Regions from separate parts of the Metabacillus rhizosphaerae genome, predicted to be linked through region 2. Evidence: riboswitches for the same ligand, from Rfam matches in the RefSeq annotation. Region 2 holds a riboswitch; each other region holds the start of a gene.

Region 1 (4,576 bases), 2.4 Mb from region 2:
TAACTGCTCCTCTTCATTTACCTTAAAATCAGATAATTCGTCTACAGTTATCGTTACACTACTATGATGGTGCCCCGCTTCTGTTTGTTCATGATGCTGGTGCTCATTCTCGCTTTCTTTTTCATCATTCTTTTCTGTAATCGTAGCTGTTGAGCCTTCTCCTACCTGAATATCTAATGATGGCATCGTATGATAACTTTCTACATTTGTATGTGCGGTTATTTTGAATGTACCATCTTCCTTAAATTGATAATTAATTCCATATGTACCTGTTTCAATAAGTTTTGCTTCAATTTTTTCTGAAACATCACCAAGTTTTATCTCAAACGTTACCTCTGCATCGTCCACTAGATCATCACCATAATATACTTTTGCAGAGATTGGTACTTCTTCGTTTTTATTAACATGTTTACTAGCAATTATTTCAACCTTTGGTGCTTTTACTTCCTCTTCAGAAGCGACTTGATGTTCTTGATGATTTGCTGATTCTTGACAGCCGCTTAAAACTAAAGAAAGGAAAATGAAGGAGCAAGTGATTATCCCTTGTTTCATATTGTATAACCTCCAAATCGTCACTCATACTATGATATAACATAACTATCATAATTAGATACGTTTTCTTTGATGCTTCAATATTTATTCACATATAGAAGAAAAAATATTCACTTATTAAGTCTTATACACTGATATAGAAAAGGGTCTGATGCAAAATACATCAGACCCTTTTCTTCTTTTATAAATTATTGATTTAACGCTTCTTTACTTAACGCTTCAGCTTTGTCTGTGCTTTCCCATGGAAGATCTAGATCATTACGACCGAAATGTCCATACGCAGCAGTTTGCTTATATATCGGACGACGTAGATTAAGCATTTTTATAATACCCGCTGGACGTAGATCAAAGTTGTTACGTACAACAGCTACTAAAACTTCTTCCGATACTTTTCCAGTTCCAAATGTATCAACTGAAATCGATACCGGTTGTGCAACACCAATTGCATATGCTAATTGAACTTCACATTTATCAGCTAATCCAGAAGCAACAATATTTTTCGCTACATAACGAGCAGCATAAGCGGCAGAACGGTCAACTTTTGTCGCATCCTTACCAGAGAATGCACCACCACCGTGACGTGCATAACCACCGTACGTATCAACGATAATTTTACGTCCAGTTAAACCAGCATCTCCTTGAGGTCCCCCAATGACGAAGCGACCTGTTGGATTAATGAAATACTTTGTATTTTCATCAATTAATTCTGCAGGGACAACTGGGTTAATAACATGCTCTTTTAGGTTACGCTGAATTTGTTCTAATGAAATTTCTGGGTGATGCTGAGTAGAAATAACGATCGTATCAATACGAACTGGTTTATCATTTTCATCATATTCTACCGTAACTTGTGTTTTACCGTCTGGACGTAAGTAAGGAAGTATATCCTCTTTACGTACTTCTGTTAAACGACGTGAAAGTTTGTGAGCTAATGAAATTGGAAGTGGCATTAATTCCTTTGTTTCATTACATGCAAATCCAAACATTAATCCTTGGTCTCCAGCACCGATTGCATCAATTTCTTCATCAGACATTAGGCCTTCACGAGCTTCAAGTGCTTGGTCAACACCCATAGCGATATCGGCTGATTGCTCATCAATTGAAGTAAGAACTGCACAAGTTTCTGCATCAAAGCCATATTTAGCTCGTGTATAGCCAATACCTTTAATTGTTTCACGAACAATTTTTGGGATATCAACGTATGTAGTTGTTGTAATTTCCCCAGCAACTAAAACTAATCCTGTCGTAACAGACGTTTCACACGCTACACGTGCATTTGGATCTTTTTCAATAATTGCATCAAGGATTGAATCTGAAATTTGGTCACAAATCTTATCTGGATGGCCTTCTGTTACAGACTCAGAAGTAAATAAACGTTTTTTAGTCATGTTAAAGTTTTCCTCCTCATACTCATGTTCAAATTGATCCGGAACTCTTCCTTTTACCTAAAAGAATCACGCTGGCATGTTTTGTGAACAGAATTATTATGTACCTCTACCACATGCTTGTCCTGGTAAAACTCTAATGAAGAAGATACGCTTATTTTCTGTTATCAAAAAAACCTTTCCCTAAATGAGGAAAGGTTTGTTATCGTTCATAGCCTTTCGCTCTTATCGATCAAGGGCTTTCGCCTTGCATCAGGTTAGCACCTTTGCGTCGGAAAATGTCATTTGGGCATAATCGCCGCTTTCCTTTGATAGCAGGTTGCTGGGTTTCATAGGGCCTGTCCCTCCACCAGCTCGGGATAAGAGAATCCGTTCAAGGACATATCATAGCGCACTGGGGTAATGGTGTCAACAAAAAACAGCAAGTTATCAGAGATTATTTCCTATTAATTTTCATGATTAATCTATTCATTAGTGTTACCCATTTTGTTGACATATTATTAAGTTTCTTTTTGAAGTATAAAAATTGCTTTCTAAACTTTTTTTCAAAAAACACACACGATTAGTATGTTCAATTAAATATAATGTGTTATACTATTTAAAACTAAGTCAGAATTTTGTAATATATCTTTCTACGTTAATTTTTCGAAAAGGATGGTAATGGGGATGAATATTGTGGAGATGACAAATGAATTAGCAGAGTTGTTAAAAGGGGATAATGCAAGACATAATTTATCAGTTGCTCAACTTGTGGAAAAAGTACTTAAACGCAAGGAAGGGATTTTAACCTCAACTGGTGCAATCCGAGCGACTACTGGAGCATATACTGGTAGGTCTCCACAAGATAAATTTATCGTGAAAGAAAGTTCTATCGAAAATAAAATTGATTGGGGCATTGTTAATCAACCTATTTTAGAGGCTGACTTTGATAAGCTTTATAGTAAAATGATCAACTACTTAAAGGAACGAGAAGAATTATACATTTTCAATGGTTTTGCCGGTGCAGATAAACGCTATCAGTTGCCTCTTCAAGTCATAAATGAATATGCTTGGCATAATTTATTCGCACAGCAGCTTTTTATAAAAGACAATGAAAAATCGATTACAAATGAGAAGCCTTTTACTATTCTTTGTGCACCACACTTTAAAGCTGATCCTGCTGTTGATGGTACAAATTCTGAAACATTTATCATTATTTCATTTGAGAAAAGAACAATTTTAATCGGTGGGACAGAATACGCTGGTGAAATGAAAAAATCTGTCTTTTCAGTTATGAACTTTTTGTTACCAGAAAACAATATTCTTTCAATGCATTGCTCAGCAAATGTTGGTTTTGAAGGTGATGTTGCTTTATTTTTCGGTTTATCTGGAACTGGAAAAACAACCTTGTCTGCTGATCCTAACAGACGATTAATCGGTGACGATGAGCATGGCTGGTCTACTTCTGGCATCTTTAATATTGAAGGCGGTTGCTATGCGAAATGTATTAATTTATCGGAAGAAAAAGAGCCCCAAATTTTCAATGCCATTCGCTATGGTGCCGTTTTAGAAAACGTTGTTGTTGATAATGAAACTCGTGAAGCTGATTATGATAATTCCTTTTTCACTGAGAATACAAGGGCTGCATATTCGTTAGATGCTATTGATAAGGTTATTACACCTAGTATAGCGGGACATCCACAAGCAATTGTTTTTTTAACTGCAGATGCATTTGGGGTTCTTCCTCCAATTAGCAAGTTAACTAGAGAACAAGCAATGTACCATTTTTTGAGCGGCTATACTAGTAAGCTTGCAGGAACTGAGCGAGGAATTACCGCTCCTGAGGCAACCTTTTCAACTTGCTTCGGTTCACCATTCCTACCATTACAAGCCACTCGCTATGCGAACATGCTTGGACAAAAAATTGATGAACATGAAGTTCAAGTATTTTTAGTTAATACAGGCTGGACCGGTGGTGAATATGGCGTAGGGAATCGAATAAAGTTACAATATACAAGAGCAATGGTTCAAGCTGCAATTGAAGGAGATCTTGATCATATTGAGACGGTAACTGATGAAGTATTTGGCCTCAACATTCCAATACACGTTCCAGGTGTTCCGGATGATAAACTTCAGCCACATCTTACTTGGAGCTCTAAGGAAGCTTATGAAAAGAAAGCAAAAGAGCTAGCATCACAGTTTAAGAAAAACTTTGAAAAATTTGCACATGTTTCCCCTGAAATCCAACAATTTGGTGGACCTATAGGTTAAAAGAATTGGAGGCTGACTCAAAAGCTAATGAGTCAGCCTCCCTTTTATTTAAAGAGATATTAAACTGATAATTGATAACTTAAGTTATATTTCAACATAATAATTTTATCCTAACCTGCAAACAAAAATTCATGATATTGTAATTTTTCAATTTCACTTCAGGATTAATTTAGGCTCTTTCCTAAAAATAGTAGTTTTTTAAATAAAAACTATTTCAGGTTGATTGGAACACTATAAAACAAATAAACCAGGTGAAAAAGCTAATTACTTTTTCACCTGGTTTATCTTTTGTTTTATTAATTCGTTGAATTAAGGGCAACTAACCGATATGTTACAACTGTTTTATTTTCATGAAGCTGAAGTTTTTCTACAATAGCCTCACCAGCAAT
Region 2 (4,576 bases):
TGGTGTGCAATCAATTGATGATTTAACAGGTAAAACATTTATTACACCTGGTGTAGGCTGCACACATGATGTTCAAATGGAGACATTCCTTCAAGACTTCGGCATTACATCAGCACGTATTGGTGGAACATTAAAGCATGTAACTGGTAACCCAGCTCAATATGGAGCAATGTTTGAATCAGGAAAAGTTGATCTTGCTGCAGTTCCAGAACCATGGGCATCTATGCTTGTAAATGATGGAGCGAAAGTGATCGTTGATACGGATGAAATTTCTTACGGAACAACACTTCCTAATACTGTATTAGTAACAAGCGGAAAGTTAATTGAAGAAGACAAAGAACTAGTTGCAGCCATTGTAAAAGCACATGAAAAAGGTGTTAACTTTATTAATGAAAACCGTGAAGAGGCACGTGATATTGCAATTAAAGCGATCAAAGATATTACAGATCAAGAGCTTGATCCAGCAATCGTTGACAGTGCTTGGGAGCGTGTAACGTATACAACAGAAGTAAATGCAGAGGTTGTACAAGAATTTGCAAATTCTTCATTTGAGCTTAAATTTCTTAAAGAAAAACCTGAATTTAGTGATCTAATCGATACTCAATTCTTAACAAAGTAGGCGTTAATCGTGAAAAAACTTGTTTTTATCACTTTCCTTGCTGTTCTAGTGTTGGTAGGCTGTTCACAGTCTATCAACCTAGAGGAGCATTTTTCTTTAAACGGGACAGTTGAGCCTTTAGATGCTGTTAATCAAGTTGGAGAAAAAGTAAAAATGTCAGATTATGAAGATAAAGTCTGGCTTTCTACGTTCATTTTCACAAATTGTGATACTGTTTGTTCACCAATGACCGCACATATCGCAACACTTCAAGAGCAATTACAAGACGAAAAAGTAGATGTTGAGCTCGTCTCCTTTAGCATTGATCCAGTACATGACACACCTGAAGTGTTAAAGGGATTTGCAGTACAATTCGGTGCCGATTTTAAAAATTGGAACTTTCTCACTGGCTATGAACAAGCAGAAATTGAATCCTTCTCAAACACTAGCTTTCTTGCGCCTGCTGCAAAACTAGAAGGCTCAAACCAATTCGTTCACAGCACATCAATCTATCTTATGAAAGGCAACACGATACTCGAACAATATGAAGGTGTATCAGAAGTACCGAATGAAAAAATTGTCGAAGATATCAAACTATTACAATAATTGTGTTGCAATCTCAACTCGAATCATGTAAAGTAGTAAAAAAAAGTAAACATTAAAAATTTCATACATTTCTTATCAAGAGAGGCAGAGGGACTGGCCCTATGAAGCCTCAGCAACCGGTTCAAAACGAGTGAAGATCTCGTAACCGTTGATTTGCGAATCTTAAGCGAAACTTTAAGTAAGTTTTTTACAGCACCGCCAGATAATAAAAAATGAATCGAACAAAGCTTCCTTGTTTGTTCGAAGCATTTTTTATTATCTGGTGCAGGCTTGCTAGTGCAAGCCGCAAGCACTTGCGTGCTGTAACAACTTATAGAGTTTCCTAAGTTTAATTGCAATTCAACTACTTTTAAGCTCCACCCAAGATCTTCTACGTGCCAAGGTGCTAAATCCAGCAAGCCACACCAGCATTATGCTTGAGAGATAAGAAGAAGCGCACTCAAATACACAGTCTTCTTCTTACCGGGGAAGGCTTTTTAATTTGTTTTGAAAGTCTCTAAAAATGTGCTTCCTCTCATGTGCATAATCAAGAAAAATAACCTTAACTTAGGATGGTGACAGACATGAGTCAACGAATTGAAACGAAGTTAGCGCAAATTGGAAATCGAAGTGAAAATGTTACAGGTACGGTAAATCCGCCAGTCTATTTTTCGACAGCTTATCGACATGCTGGAATCGGAGAATCAACTGGCTTTGATTATATTCGAACAGGAAATCCTACAAGACTATTAGTTGAAAAGGCCATTGCCGATTTAGAACATGGTGATCGTGGATTTGCATTCAGTTCAGGGATGGCTGCTATTCAAACGATTATGGCATTATTCCAAAGTGGTGATGAACTTATCGTATCATCTGACCTCTATGGTGGAACTTATCGTTTATTTGAAAGAGAATGGAAAAAGTACGGTTTATCATTTCAATATGATGATTTCACAAACCCAGCAGAAACAGAAAAATTAATATCTGAAAAAACAAAGGCGATATTTATCGAGACACCGACAAATCCATTAATGCAGGAAGCTGATATTAAAGAGCTTGCGACGTTAGCTAAGAAACATAATTTATTAGTGATTGTTGATAACACATTTTATACACCTATTATTCAAACACCAATCCTTGATGGAGCTGACATTGTGATCCATAGTGCAACAAAATATTTAGGTGGACACAATGATGTGCTTGCGGGTCTAGTTGTTACAAAGGGTGAGCAATTAAGCGATGAGTTTTTCCAACATCAAAATGCGATCGGCGCGGTTTTATCACCGTTTGATTCCTGGCTCTTAATGAGAGGAATGAAGACATTATCACTTCGCATGAGACAGCATGAGCAAAACGCTCAAGCCGTTTCACAATTTTTAGAAGAACATCCAGATGTTCTCGATGTTTTATATCCAGGAAAAGGTGGAATGCTGTCATTCCGTTTGCAGGATGAAACATTGGTGAATCCATTTCTAAAAAGCCTTAAGACGATTACTTTTGCGGAAAGCTTAGGTGGAATCGAAAGTTTTATTACCTACCCTGCAACCCAAACACATATGGACATTCCATTGGAAATTAGAATGGCAAATGGTGTGTGTAATAGACTACTGCGTTTCTCAGTAGGTGTAGAACATGCTGAGGATATTATCGAAGATTTAGCTCAGAGCTTTAAACAAATGAAGGGGGCTGAAGCAATTGAGCAATCATGATTGGTCGTTTCAAACAAAACTTTTGCATAATGAATCAAAGGTAGATAGAGGTACAGGTGCTGTTAGTGTTCCAATTCACCATTCATCAACTTTCCATCAATTTGATATAGATGAATTTGGGAAATATGATTACGCACGTTCTGGTAACCCCACAAGAGAAGCGTTAGAGCAAGCGATCGCAGAATTAGAGGGTGGAACAAAAGGCTTGGCATTTTCTTCAGGAATGGCTGCTATTTCAACAGCATTCCTGCTTCTTTCCCAAGGTGATCATGTCCTTGTGACTGAGGACGTATATGGTGGAACCTTTCGAATCATAACAGATGTTCTAACTAGATTCGGGATTGAGCATACTTTTGTTGATATGACAGATCTTCATCAAGTAGCATCAAAGATTCGTCCGAATACCAAAGTAATCTACATGGAAACACCTTCAAATCCGTTGTTGAAAGTTACAGATATTCGAGGAATTGTGAACCTTGCGAAGGCAAATAACTGTCTAACGTTTTTAGATAATACATTTTTGACACCAGAGCTACAAAGACCTTTAGAGTTAGGTGTAGATATTGTGTTACACAGTGCGACAAAGTTTTTAGCAGGTCATAGTGATGTCCTTGCAGGTCTTGCTGTTGTGAGGGATACTGAATTAGGTGATCGCCTATACAAACTGCAAAATGCATTTGGAGCAGTACTAGGTGTTCAAGATGCTTGGCTTGTGTTAAGAGGATTAAAAACATTACATGTTCGTTTGAAGCAATCCTCTGAATCTGCTCTGAAAATTGCTGAGTTTCTAAGTGAACATCCTAAGGTTGTAGAAGTCTATTATCCTGGATTAAGCTTTCACCCAGGACATGAAACTCAACGATACCAAGCAGATGGAGCAGGTGCCGTTCTTTCATTCAAGCTTGCTGATGGTGAAGCAGTGAAGACGCTTGTTCAACAAGTTAAACTGCCGGTTTTTGCAGTAAGTTTAGGTGCGGTTGAATCAATTTTATCCTACCCTGCAAAAATGTCACATGCAGCAATGCCTCCAGAGGAACGTGAAAAACGAGGAATTTCAGATGGATTACTTAGATTAAGTGTCGGCTTAGAAAATGTTAATGACCTAATTAAAGATTTTTCTGAAGCATTAGAGAAGCTACCACAAGTTAATAAGAAAGAAAGTGTTCGTTAGGACTGACTCTATTTGGGTCAGTTTTTTTTAATAGAGAAGATAAGCTCCAAAATACATACAAATTGAAAAATGTAACAAACTAAGTTTATACCTCAAAAAGGGAGTTTCTTAAATGAAAAAATTGGTATCATTGTTGTTACTCTTGTTAGCAGTACTACTACCTCCAATGCTTACACATGCTCATGTTAAATGGTTTGCTAAAGTCGCACCTGAAAAGGTTAGTATAGAGGAGATTTTATCACCACTTTTCATTACGATTTCATTACTGTGCGCAGTTTTACTGGCTGTTTTATCTCAGGTGATGAGTAAAGTAATGGATATTCCCCTAGCATCAAGGCTGGATAAGAAGCTAGATAGTTTTCGAAAGTATTCTAGACATGTTTTGAAATATGGGACGGCTGTTTCATTTATTTTTCAAGTCTCATATGAAACGATGTTTGCTCCTGAATTTACGATTCACGATACGTGGCAAACAGTTGTGATGTGGATCATTATTATCTTTTTATTAATCCC
Region 3 (4,576 bases), 130 kb from region 2:
ACCTCTTGAATGAATGCTTCCATATCTTCAAGTTCATCTCTGTCAGGGTCTGCTAAGCAAATATCGATAACATGTGCACCATTTTTCACCTGTGCTCTAGCAATTTCAGAGGCTTCTTCAAATTTTTGTTCTGCAATCAACCGTTTGAATTTACGAGAACCTATAACGTTTGTTCTTTCTCCGACAAATAGTGGACGCATGCCATCTTCATAAAGAAGGGCATCGATTCCAGAAACAGTGTGACCACTTGAAACGTCTTCGATGCTCCGTGGGTTGATCGTTGCTACAGCATCAGAGATGGCTTTAATATGTTCAGGAGTTGTTCCACAACAACCGCCTACAAAATTTAGCCAGCCTTGTTCAGCGAAGCCAACAAGTTTTTTGGCAAGTGACTCAGGTGATTCATGGTAATTACCTTCTTCATCAGGTAAGCCAGCATTCGGATAACAACTTACAGCTGTATTCGCTAATCCGGATAATGTACGGATATGGTCTGTCATAAATTCAGGACCTGTTGCACAGTTTAGACCAACCGAAATTGGTTTCATATGCTCTAATGAGACATAAAAAGCCTCAATATCCTGTCCTGCTAATGTTGTACCCATTGGTTCAATTGTTCCTGAAACCATAAGTGGAAGCTCTTTACCTGTTGTTTCAAATGCCTTTTGGATGCCTAAGAATCCAGCTTTTACATTGAGCATATCCTGGCTAGTTTCAAGGAGAAGTAAGTCAGCGCCACCGATAATTAATCCTCTTGCTTGTTCTTCATAGTTATCGACTAAAGTATCAAATGTTGTCCCACCAGTTACAGATAACGTTTTCGTTGTTGGACCCATTGCTCCTGCAACATATCTTGGTTTTTCAGGTGTGGAAAATTTATCAGCTGCGTTTTTTGCAATTTTAGCTGATTCAATATTAAGTTCAAGGGCGAAAGAACCTAGGTCATATTCATCTAAAACAAGACAAGTAGCTCCAAATGTGTTTGTTGAAATGATATCTGAGCCTGCTTCAAGATAGGCTTCATGAATCATTTCAATTGTTTTCGGTGCTGTTAAAGTTAAATATTCATTACAGCCTTCGTAGTCTTCACCACCAAAATCATCAGGTGTAAGATCAGCAGCTTGAATCATTGTACCCATTGCACCGTCAAGTACAAGTATCCGTTTTTTTATTTCATTTTTGATGCTACACATGTGTAATCTTCCTTTCAGCCAGTTGTTTTTCCTTCTCATGGATGTAATTGGTTAGCTCCACTGTAAGGTCGTACTGTAAAAATGGAGTTATTAAATAAATTCCATTAAATAAATCAAATGCTGTATCAATAAGATCCTTTGCAATGGCTAAGCCCTCTTGGCGGGCTTGTTCCTTATCTGTTCCAGCTGCTGCCATTTTTTCACGAATCGAATCTGAAAGTTTAATTCCAGGAATTTCATTATGAATAAATTCTGCGTTACGGCTTGATGTCAATGGCATGATCCCGATGTAAATAGGTGCTTTTAAGTTTCTGGTTTCCTCATATACATCTACAATTTGCTGACTTGAATAAAGAGGTTGTGAGATAAAATAATCTGCACCATGGGCAATTTTCTTTTCAAGTCTGACAACAGCCTTATCTAAGTGACGAACATTTGGATTAAAGGCAGCCGCAACTGAGAAGTTGGTTTTTTCACCTAATGGTTTACCGGAGTAAGAGACACCTTCATTGAATTGTTTAATTAAACTGATTAAATCAAACGAGGAAACATCATAAACAGAAGTTGCCCCAGGGAAATCACCAATTTTTGAAGGGTCACCAGTAATTGCTAGTACATCAGATAGTCCTAATGAATGTAAACCCATTAAATGAGACTGTAAGCCAATTAAGTTTCGATCACGACATGTAATATGAATTAATGCTCTGCCACCTGTTTTTTCTTTTGCGAGTATTCCGGCAGCTAGGTTACTTACCCGTGGAGAAGCAAGCGAGTTATCTGCAAGAGTCAAAGCATCGATACCTGCATGATGAAGCGCTTGTGCCCCTTCAAGGAATTTATTCATTCCAAGCTTCTTCGGTGGGTCAAGCTCAACAATAACTGAACGTTTTTCCTTTACAATCTCCTGAAGTGGAGGAAGTGTGTCAGTATTACTAGATGTGATATTTACTTGTACTTGCTTCGGAACTCTTACCTTTTTATCTGTAACAGGAGCAAGATGCCCTACAGCTTCAGCGATTGCTTGAATATGTTTTGGTGTTGTTCCACAACAGCCACCAATTAGGCGAACACCTTGGTCTCTAAATTTCAGAGCGCTCTCCTTAAAGTAACCTTCATCAGATTCATAAACAAGACGACCTTCATTTAAAGCAGGTAAGCTACTGTTCGGGAATACAGATAGATAGGCTGACTCAAGAAGTGGAACCTCCTCAAGAGATTGAATCATATGGTATGGACCTAAACGGCAGTTTAAGCCAATTACATTTGCACCAAGCTCTTCGAGAGTTGAAAAAGCATCTGTTAATGCTGTTCCATCTTGTAAAACACCTGCTTCATGGAGGGATACATTGGCAATGATTGGTTTATTTGTTTCCTTTTTTGCAATTTGGAGTACTGTTTTCATTTCCTCTAAATCATAGTAGGTTTCAAGTAATAGGCCGTCTACATCTTCATTTAGTAAGATAAACAACTGCTCTCTAAAATTGCGTTTAATTTCTTCAAGTGTATGGGCACTTTTTTTGAAGGAACGAACTCCGCCAATAGTTCCAAATACATACGTCGAAGAAGTAGCTGCTCGTTTGGCAATTTCAACAGCAGTTTTGTTAATTTGTCTAATTTCATCCTCTAGGCCGTAACGTGAGAGTTTAATATCATTTGCCCCATAGGTGTTCGTCTGAATTAGGTTAGCACCGGCTTGAATATATGCTTGATGAACGCGCTTGACATCATCAGGTTTTGATAGGTTTAATTCTTCAAAACAACGATCAACACCATGGGAATAAAGCATTGTTCCCATTGCACCGTCCCCAATTAAAATCTTACTTTTTAAGTCTTCCAAAAAGCTCATAGAAAAGCCTCCGATCTATGTAGTAGTGTGAGGAGAAAAGATGAATCGAAATAATAATAAAAAAAGCCCTCTTAAGAAGAAGGCTGAATGATTCAAAGCTTCCCCTTATCTTTCAAGCATCTTACATGCTTAGCTGGAATTAGCACCTTGGCACTCGGAGGATAAGTAGGATAGATTAAATTGTTTAGAAAGGTTGTAAACCATACTGTTGTTTGTTTTCTATCCGCACCTGCAAGCTTTGTAGATGCGGATAGAAAACAACTTAAGGTTTATTTTCTTCCTTTGAACAATCAACTAAAATCCAGGTCTTCACTCGTTATGGACCGGTTGCTGAAGCTTCATAGGGCCAGTCCCTCAGCTTCTCTTGATAAGATATGAAATTATTGTATTTACTTTAATATATTGAAAAGTGTTACAACTAATTTATCTAATATTATGAAAAATATCAATAGTTAAATGATATTTTGGATAAAATTAAGTGTGGGAAAAGGTGGTAATCAAGTTTTGAAACGTAAAAAAGGCAGTTCATGTGACAACGATTTGTTTGATGAACTGCCTGGGAAAATCATATAAGATTACTTTTGGTAGGAACTTTGACATCCAGCTCCAGCGCTTTTGTTTTTAGCGATAATTAATAAACTGTACGTCAATTGGTAGGTCAGCTTCTCTTATTGCAGCAATGACTTGTTGTAAATCGTCTCGGCTTTTTCCTGTTACACGAATTTGATCATCTTGAATTTGAGTTTTCACCTTTAAGCCAGCGTTTTTAATAAGCGTATTTATTTTTTTTGCATTTTCTTTATCAATCCCAGAAACTAATTCTGCTCTTTGACGAACTGTTCCACCTGAGGCATTCTCAATTTTTTTATACGAAATATTTTTAATTGGTACATTTCGTTTAACAAGTTTTGATAATAGGACATCTTTTAGTTGGTCTAGCTTATACTCATCGTCTGAGACTAAAACTAGTTCTTCTTTTTCTAATGATATATTACTTTTGCTCCCTTTGAAATCATAACGAGTAGCAATTTCTTTCATTGCTATACTAATTGCATTTGTTACTTCAGGGAATTCAATTTTGGATACAATATCAAATGAACTATCTTTCGCCATATTAATCCTCCATTACGTATATAATATGGTTAGATTATAGTAAAATAAAACAATGTTCACAACTTTTTAAACGCTCAGATGATTATTGAGTATAATTGTTTGCTGAAAACGACGTATAAATGATGAGAAAGTGAGAACTAATAATATTTTCACTTAAATGATGAAAGGAACGATAAATGATATGATGCCAGGCACATTTGCAATATTAACGATAGATGAAAAGGTTGATTATGGATACTTCTTAACAGATGGAGATGAGCGCGTACTATTACATAAAAGCGAAGTGATAGGAGAAATCGAGGTTGGAGAAAAAATTGAGGTCTTTTTCGTGATTGATGCTCAAGAACGATTGTATGCAACAATGAAAAAACCACTGATTACGGATCAATCATATGGTTGGGTCGAAGTGGTAGATGTAGTAGAT
Region 4 (4,576 bases), 1.0 Mb from region 2:
CTGCTAATGTTTCATCTGTAACACCATAATTTCCTACATACTCTGAACCATCTGCAAGGTAAGCCCCATAAGGACCAATGGATGCAGCAACCAATGGCTTTGGTCTAATCGTTTGCATCTCTTCCTTCCAAAAATCATCTCTTGCTCTTCTTGCAAGTAATACCGTTTTCTTAATTAACTCCAAAGCTTCTTTTTCTCGGATACCACGCATGGAAAAACCATCGATAGTAGCTTGGTAGCTTGCAGTTATCGTACAGTCTGCTCCAGCACGAAAATAGTCTGAATGAACCTGATAAATCAATTCTGGATTTTCAAGTAAAACACGTGCAGACCAAAGGGGATCGTCCAATTCACACCCATGCTGCTCAAGCTCTGTAGCTAGAGCACCGTCCAGAATCATGATTGAATGATCGCGTAAAATAGCGTTAATTGGGTTGATTTTGTTCGACATATTCTACTCTCCTTTTCTTTAAAATTTGTGTTATATAATAACTTCCATAGCAAAACAAAATAAATGGAATGCAACAATACAGCGCAATGCGTTGTGTAGGATCAAATGCAATTCCAATACATGAAGCAAGGCAAAGTATAAACGAAACGATTGGTACTAGAGGATATAATGGTGCACGATAGACCAAGTCCTTTTCTGAATTTCCTTCTTTTATAAATTGTTTGCGAAATAGAAACTGTGAAGCACTAATACTCATCCAAACTGCAACCACAGCTAGCCCCGAAATGGATACAAGCACTATGTATACAGTATCTGGTGCAATAATACTTGATAACAAAGCTAAACCACCGCCTAACATGCTGAAAATGATTGCATATATAGGCACACCTCGTTTTGTCAATCTTGCAAAAATTGGTGATATAGTCTTCTTATCTGCAAGTGACCAAAGCATTCTAGAAGATGCATATAGTCCTGAGTTTGCAGCAGATAAAATAGCTGTTAAAATAACAAAGTTCATAATATCCGCTGCATATGGCACACCAATTCGTTCAAGAACTGCAACAAAGGGGCTCTCTAATACTCCTGCATCCGAGATAGGCAATAACGCAGATAATACAACGATAGTTCCTACAAAAAAGATCACCAATCTCCATAATGTTGTACGAATTGCCTTTGGAATCGTTTTTTCTGGATCTGAAGTTTCTCCTGCTGCAATTCCTATTAATTCAGTTCCCGAGAATGCAAAATTCACTGCAAGCATCGTCATTATAATTACAAAAGCACCATTAGGAAATAAACCTTCACTCACAAAATTGGTAAAGAATGGTGCTGGTTGCGAATTAGTCATTGGAATAAAACCTACCATTGCTGCTACTCCTAAAATAATAAAGATCACAATTGCTATTACCTTTATAGATGCAAACCAGAATTCGGATTCAGCGAAAAGCTTAACAGTCAGAGCATTCAATACAAAGATCACAATTGCGAATAGAACACTCCATATCCAAACATTGATTGATGGAAACCATCGCTGCATTAGCAATCCTGCAGCCGTAAATTCCGAACCTAATGCAACAGTCCAGGTTAGCCAATATAACCAAGCTACTGTATACCCTGTCCCTGGACCAATGTATTTGGTTGCATAGCTATGAAACGCACCTGTCTCAGGCATATGTACTGAAAGTTCACCTAAACAAAGCATGACTAGATAAACCACTAATGCTCCAATTAAATATGAGAGAATTGTGCCGATTGGACCAGCCTGTTGAATCGTATAACCAGAACTTAAGAATAATCCAGTTCCAATCACTCCACCAAGCGATAGCATTACTAAATGTCGTGCTTGCATTTTTCTTTGAAATTCTTGTTTACTTTCGTTCTCCATTCATACTCTCCTTTATCTTACATCCAGAAAAAATCAAAAAAGCACTCTGAAAATAGAGTGCTTTACTGACAAATAAAAACTTAGGCTCTTATCTATCAAGGATTCATCACCCGCTGGAGTTAGCACAGTGTCTTAGTAGACCTGTTGCTGAGGTTTCATAAGGCCAGTCCCTCCACCTCTCTGGATAAGAAATAATTTTTTTAACCTTATCAACCTATGAAAAAATTGTCAATATACTTCTGTATAGTTAGAGTATTTAGAATATTAGTAATAATCACAGCTAGTAAAGTGAAAAAAATATAATTGAAGATTAGATCATTAAATTATTTCATTTTAAATTGGGATTAACCGGAGGGTAACTAATGAAGATTCAAACGATCTTTCGTAAAAAAGGACGACCTGACTTGCTACACAACGCATATATCTAACATTGAATCAATGGAAGATCTATGTATTGCTATCTCCACTCCGCCTACCTTGTTTTCACATTGAATTTCTGATAATTTATTCTTTGCTATTCATTACGAAACAGATTTCATAAATTCTAGATAAGTTATGTTAAAAACCTATTTACTTTCATTAATAAAGCCAATTTCCATGTCACTCCCCAAACCGCATTTACTTATACTTATGCTACGGTTCATCCTAACGATTCTAAATGAAGTACTTTAAAGCTCTTAATTGTTATGAGCTTTCTCATGTTGAAGCAGCAATTATCAGCAGAAACTGGAATTTTCACATTATCTGCTATGGTTTTAATGATTCCTAAATGTCTATCAAAATCAATCATTTCTCCATCTGCAAATCCTAGTGAGTTAGCGATACCCCAACTTGTCGTACCAATTGCTTTGAATCCTGCTTTTTTAAGCATTAAGGCTGAAAGTAAATCCCAGGTGTTGCCTAGAAATAATATATCCTTTGAAAAGTGCATCTCATTGAATTCCTGAATCTTGTTCACTTTATTTCCTCCTAATGTTTATTGGACTCATTTTAACAAGTAATTGATCTCCATTTCGTCCTCATTCTTGCTCATATGGTCTGTTTTAAAAACAAAAAAAGTGAAGCTATACTCTGCTTCACTTCTAAAGTCTATGTTCTCTATACTTGTGATAAGGTCACTGTATCGTTTTAAACCTGCAGTAAAAAAGGAACATTAAATATCATATTTTACTAGAATGTCACTTCTTCCCCATACCCAATAATGACAACCTCGGTTTTTTGTTGGTTTGATAAATAATCTTTGAGTTCATGATCTTTCCCAATCATATTTCCCACAACTGGAAATGCCTGTAATAATCCATTTAAAGATTCTAGTGATATTGCTGTGTTTTCACTAGGAAATGTATGACTTGGGATTACAAATTTAACATCTAATAAGTGTTCCACTGCATAAGCTGCTTCTTTTGGGCCCATTGTAAATTGACCTGAAGAAGAAAGAATTGCAATAGATGGTTGATTTAAATCTTGAATTAGTTTCATATCCGTCATAATCATTGTATCGCCAGAATGATACAACGTATGATCATCCTCAAAATCTAATACATACCCTGCTGATTCTCCGGCATAAATGGGGCTTCCCCCTAATTCACCGTAGCTAGATGAGTGACGAGCAGGTACCATAGTAGCTTTTATGTCACCGAAATCAAAAGATCCACCAAAATTTATAGGATAAACATTTTCAAAACCCTTTTGACCTAAAATCAGTGCTAATTCATATTGTGCTAATACTAAACAACTCGAATTAGCTTTTCTTAATTTTTCAAGTCCGCTTGTGTGATCAAAGTGTCCATGTGTTAATAACACACCATTAATCTTGGACAAAAATTCTTCTGTTTGATACTCACTTGGACAACCTGGGTTCATATCAAAAAATGGGTCGACTAAGTACCGATTTCCCTTTTTAGTTGTAAATACATACATCGCATGACCTAAACGTAATATTTTCATAGAAAAGCCCCCTATAAAAAATAATTAAACCTACATACTATGTATATAAAATTCGTTGTATATTCATGTCTCCCCTCTTTGTTCAAGGCTATAGTACTAGAAACCATTCAAAAAGTTTAAAGCATCTATTAATGACCTCATTTACTTATGATACGGTTCACCCCGATTAATCCTAAAAGCCCGATAAACCTGTTCCACCAAAATCAACCTCATTAGTTGATGTGGAAACGTCATCTTTGAAAATGATAGTTTGTCATTGGCCCGTTTCATAACAGTATGGCTTAAACCGAGTGAGCCACCAATGACAAAGGCAATTTTACTTTTTCCATATGTAGCTAGCTGATCTAGATCCTTTGCGAGCTGTTCTGAGGATTTCATTTTTCCTTCTATTGCTAAAGCAATGACATGTGTGTCATCACTTATTTTGCTTAGTATCCTCTCTCCCTCTTTTTCCTTTACTTGCTCCATTTCCGTTTCACTTAGGTTTTCAGGAGCCTTTTCATCAGGTAGTTCTATTACTTCTATCTTTGCATAAGCTGAAAGACGTTTTAAGTATTCATCAATCCCTTGCTTTAAATACTTTTCTTTCAGCTTGCCAATTGTCACAATTGAAATATTCACATATGTTCCCCATTTCAAGCTCTAGTTCTTTCTAATATGGTTATCCACAATCACGATCTAGTTATCCACAATTAACAACCGAATATTAGTTCCCCACTATATATATAGCTGGGTTTGTACACATTTCACAACTTGTGGATAACTTACTATTATTATCTATTTTTTCGATTTCT

Evidence for each region. A riboswitch is a leader RNA that binds a small molecule or an ion and turns the genes downstream of it on or off. The one in region 2 is predicted to bind S-adenosylmethionine.
Region 1: linked by a shared signal. The riboswitch ahead of metK (methionine adenosyltransferase) and the one ahead of WCV66_RS25405 (methionine biosynthesis PLP-dependent protein) in region 2 are both predicted to bind S-adenosylmethionine.
Region 3: linked by a shared signal. The riboswitch ahead of WCV66_RS26010 (bifunctional homocysteine S-methyltransferase/methylenetetrahydrofolate reductase) and the one ahead of WCV66_RS25405 (methionine biosynthesis PLP-dependent protein) in region 2 are both predicted to bind S-adenosylmethionine.
Region 4: linked by a shared signal. The riboswitch ahead of mmuP (S-methylmethionine permease) and the one ahead of WCV66_RS25405 (methionine biosynthesis PLP-dependent protein) in region 2 are both predicted to bind S-adenosylmethionine.

The regions. Positions count from the first base shown of each region.
Region 1 covers NZ_CP147403.1:2,070,279-2,074,854, reverse strand. The annotation lists gene WCV66_RS10110 (FixH family protein) at 1-552, opposite strand, end outside; gene metK (methionine adenosyltransferase) at 741-1,940, opposite strand; SAM riboswitch class I at 2,160-2,303, opposite strand; gene pckA (phosphoenolpyruvate carboxykinase (ATP)) at 2,604-4,187, shown strand; gene WCV66_RS10095 (DUF2584 domain-containing protein) at 4,484-4,576, opposite strand, start outside.
Region 2 covers NZ_CP147403.1:5,361,927-5,366,502, reverse strand. The annotation lists gene WCV66_RS25415 (aliphatic sulfonate ABC transporter substrate-binding protein) at 1-619, shown strand, start outside; gene WCV66_RS25410 (SCO family protein) at 629-1,204, shown strand; SAM riboswitch class I at 1,274-1,634, shown strand; gene WCV66_RS25405 (methionine biosynthesis PLP-dependent protein) at 1,768-2,892, shown strand; gene metC (cystathionine beta-lyase) at 2,879-4,063, shown strand; gene WCV66_RS25395 (DoxX family membrane protein) at 4,176-4,576, shown strand, end outside.
Region 3 covers NZ_CP147403.1:5,487,851-5,492,426, reverse strand. The annotation lists gene metH (methionine synthase) at 1-1,193, opposite strand, end outside; gene WCV66_RS26010 (bifunctional homocysteine S-methyltransferase/methylenetetrahydrofolate reductase) at 1,186-3,039, opposite strand; SAM riboswitch class I at 3,142-3,413, opposite strand; gene WCV66_RS26960 (hypothetical protein) at 3,442-3,495, shown strand; gene WCV66_RS26005 (YajQ family cyclic di-GMP-binding protein) at 3,661-4,152, opposite strand; gene WCV66_RS26000 (S1 RNA-binding domain-containing protein) at 4,334-4,576, shown strand, end outside.
Region 4 covers NZ_CP147403.1:722,418-726,993, reverse strand. The annotation lists gene mmuM (homocysteine S-methyltransferase) at 1-451, opposite strand, end outside; gene mmuP (S-methylmethionine permease) at 426-1,835, opposite strand; SAM riboswitch class I at 1,921-2,026, opposite strand; partial or broken gene WCV66_RS03700 (isocitrate lyase/phosphoenolpyruvate mutase family protein) at 2,551-2,793, opposite strand; gene WCV66_RS03695 (metal-dependent hydrolase) at 3,006-3,782, opposite strand; gene rlmH (23S rRNA (pseudouridine(1915)-N(3))-methyltransferase RlmH) at 3,924-4,403, opposite strand; gene WCV66_RS03685 (CxxH/CxxC protein) at 4,489-4,576, opposite strand, start outside.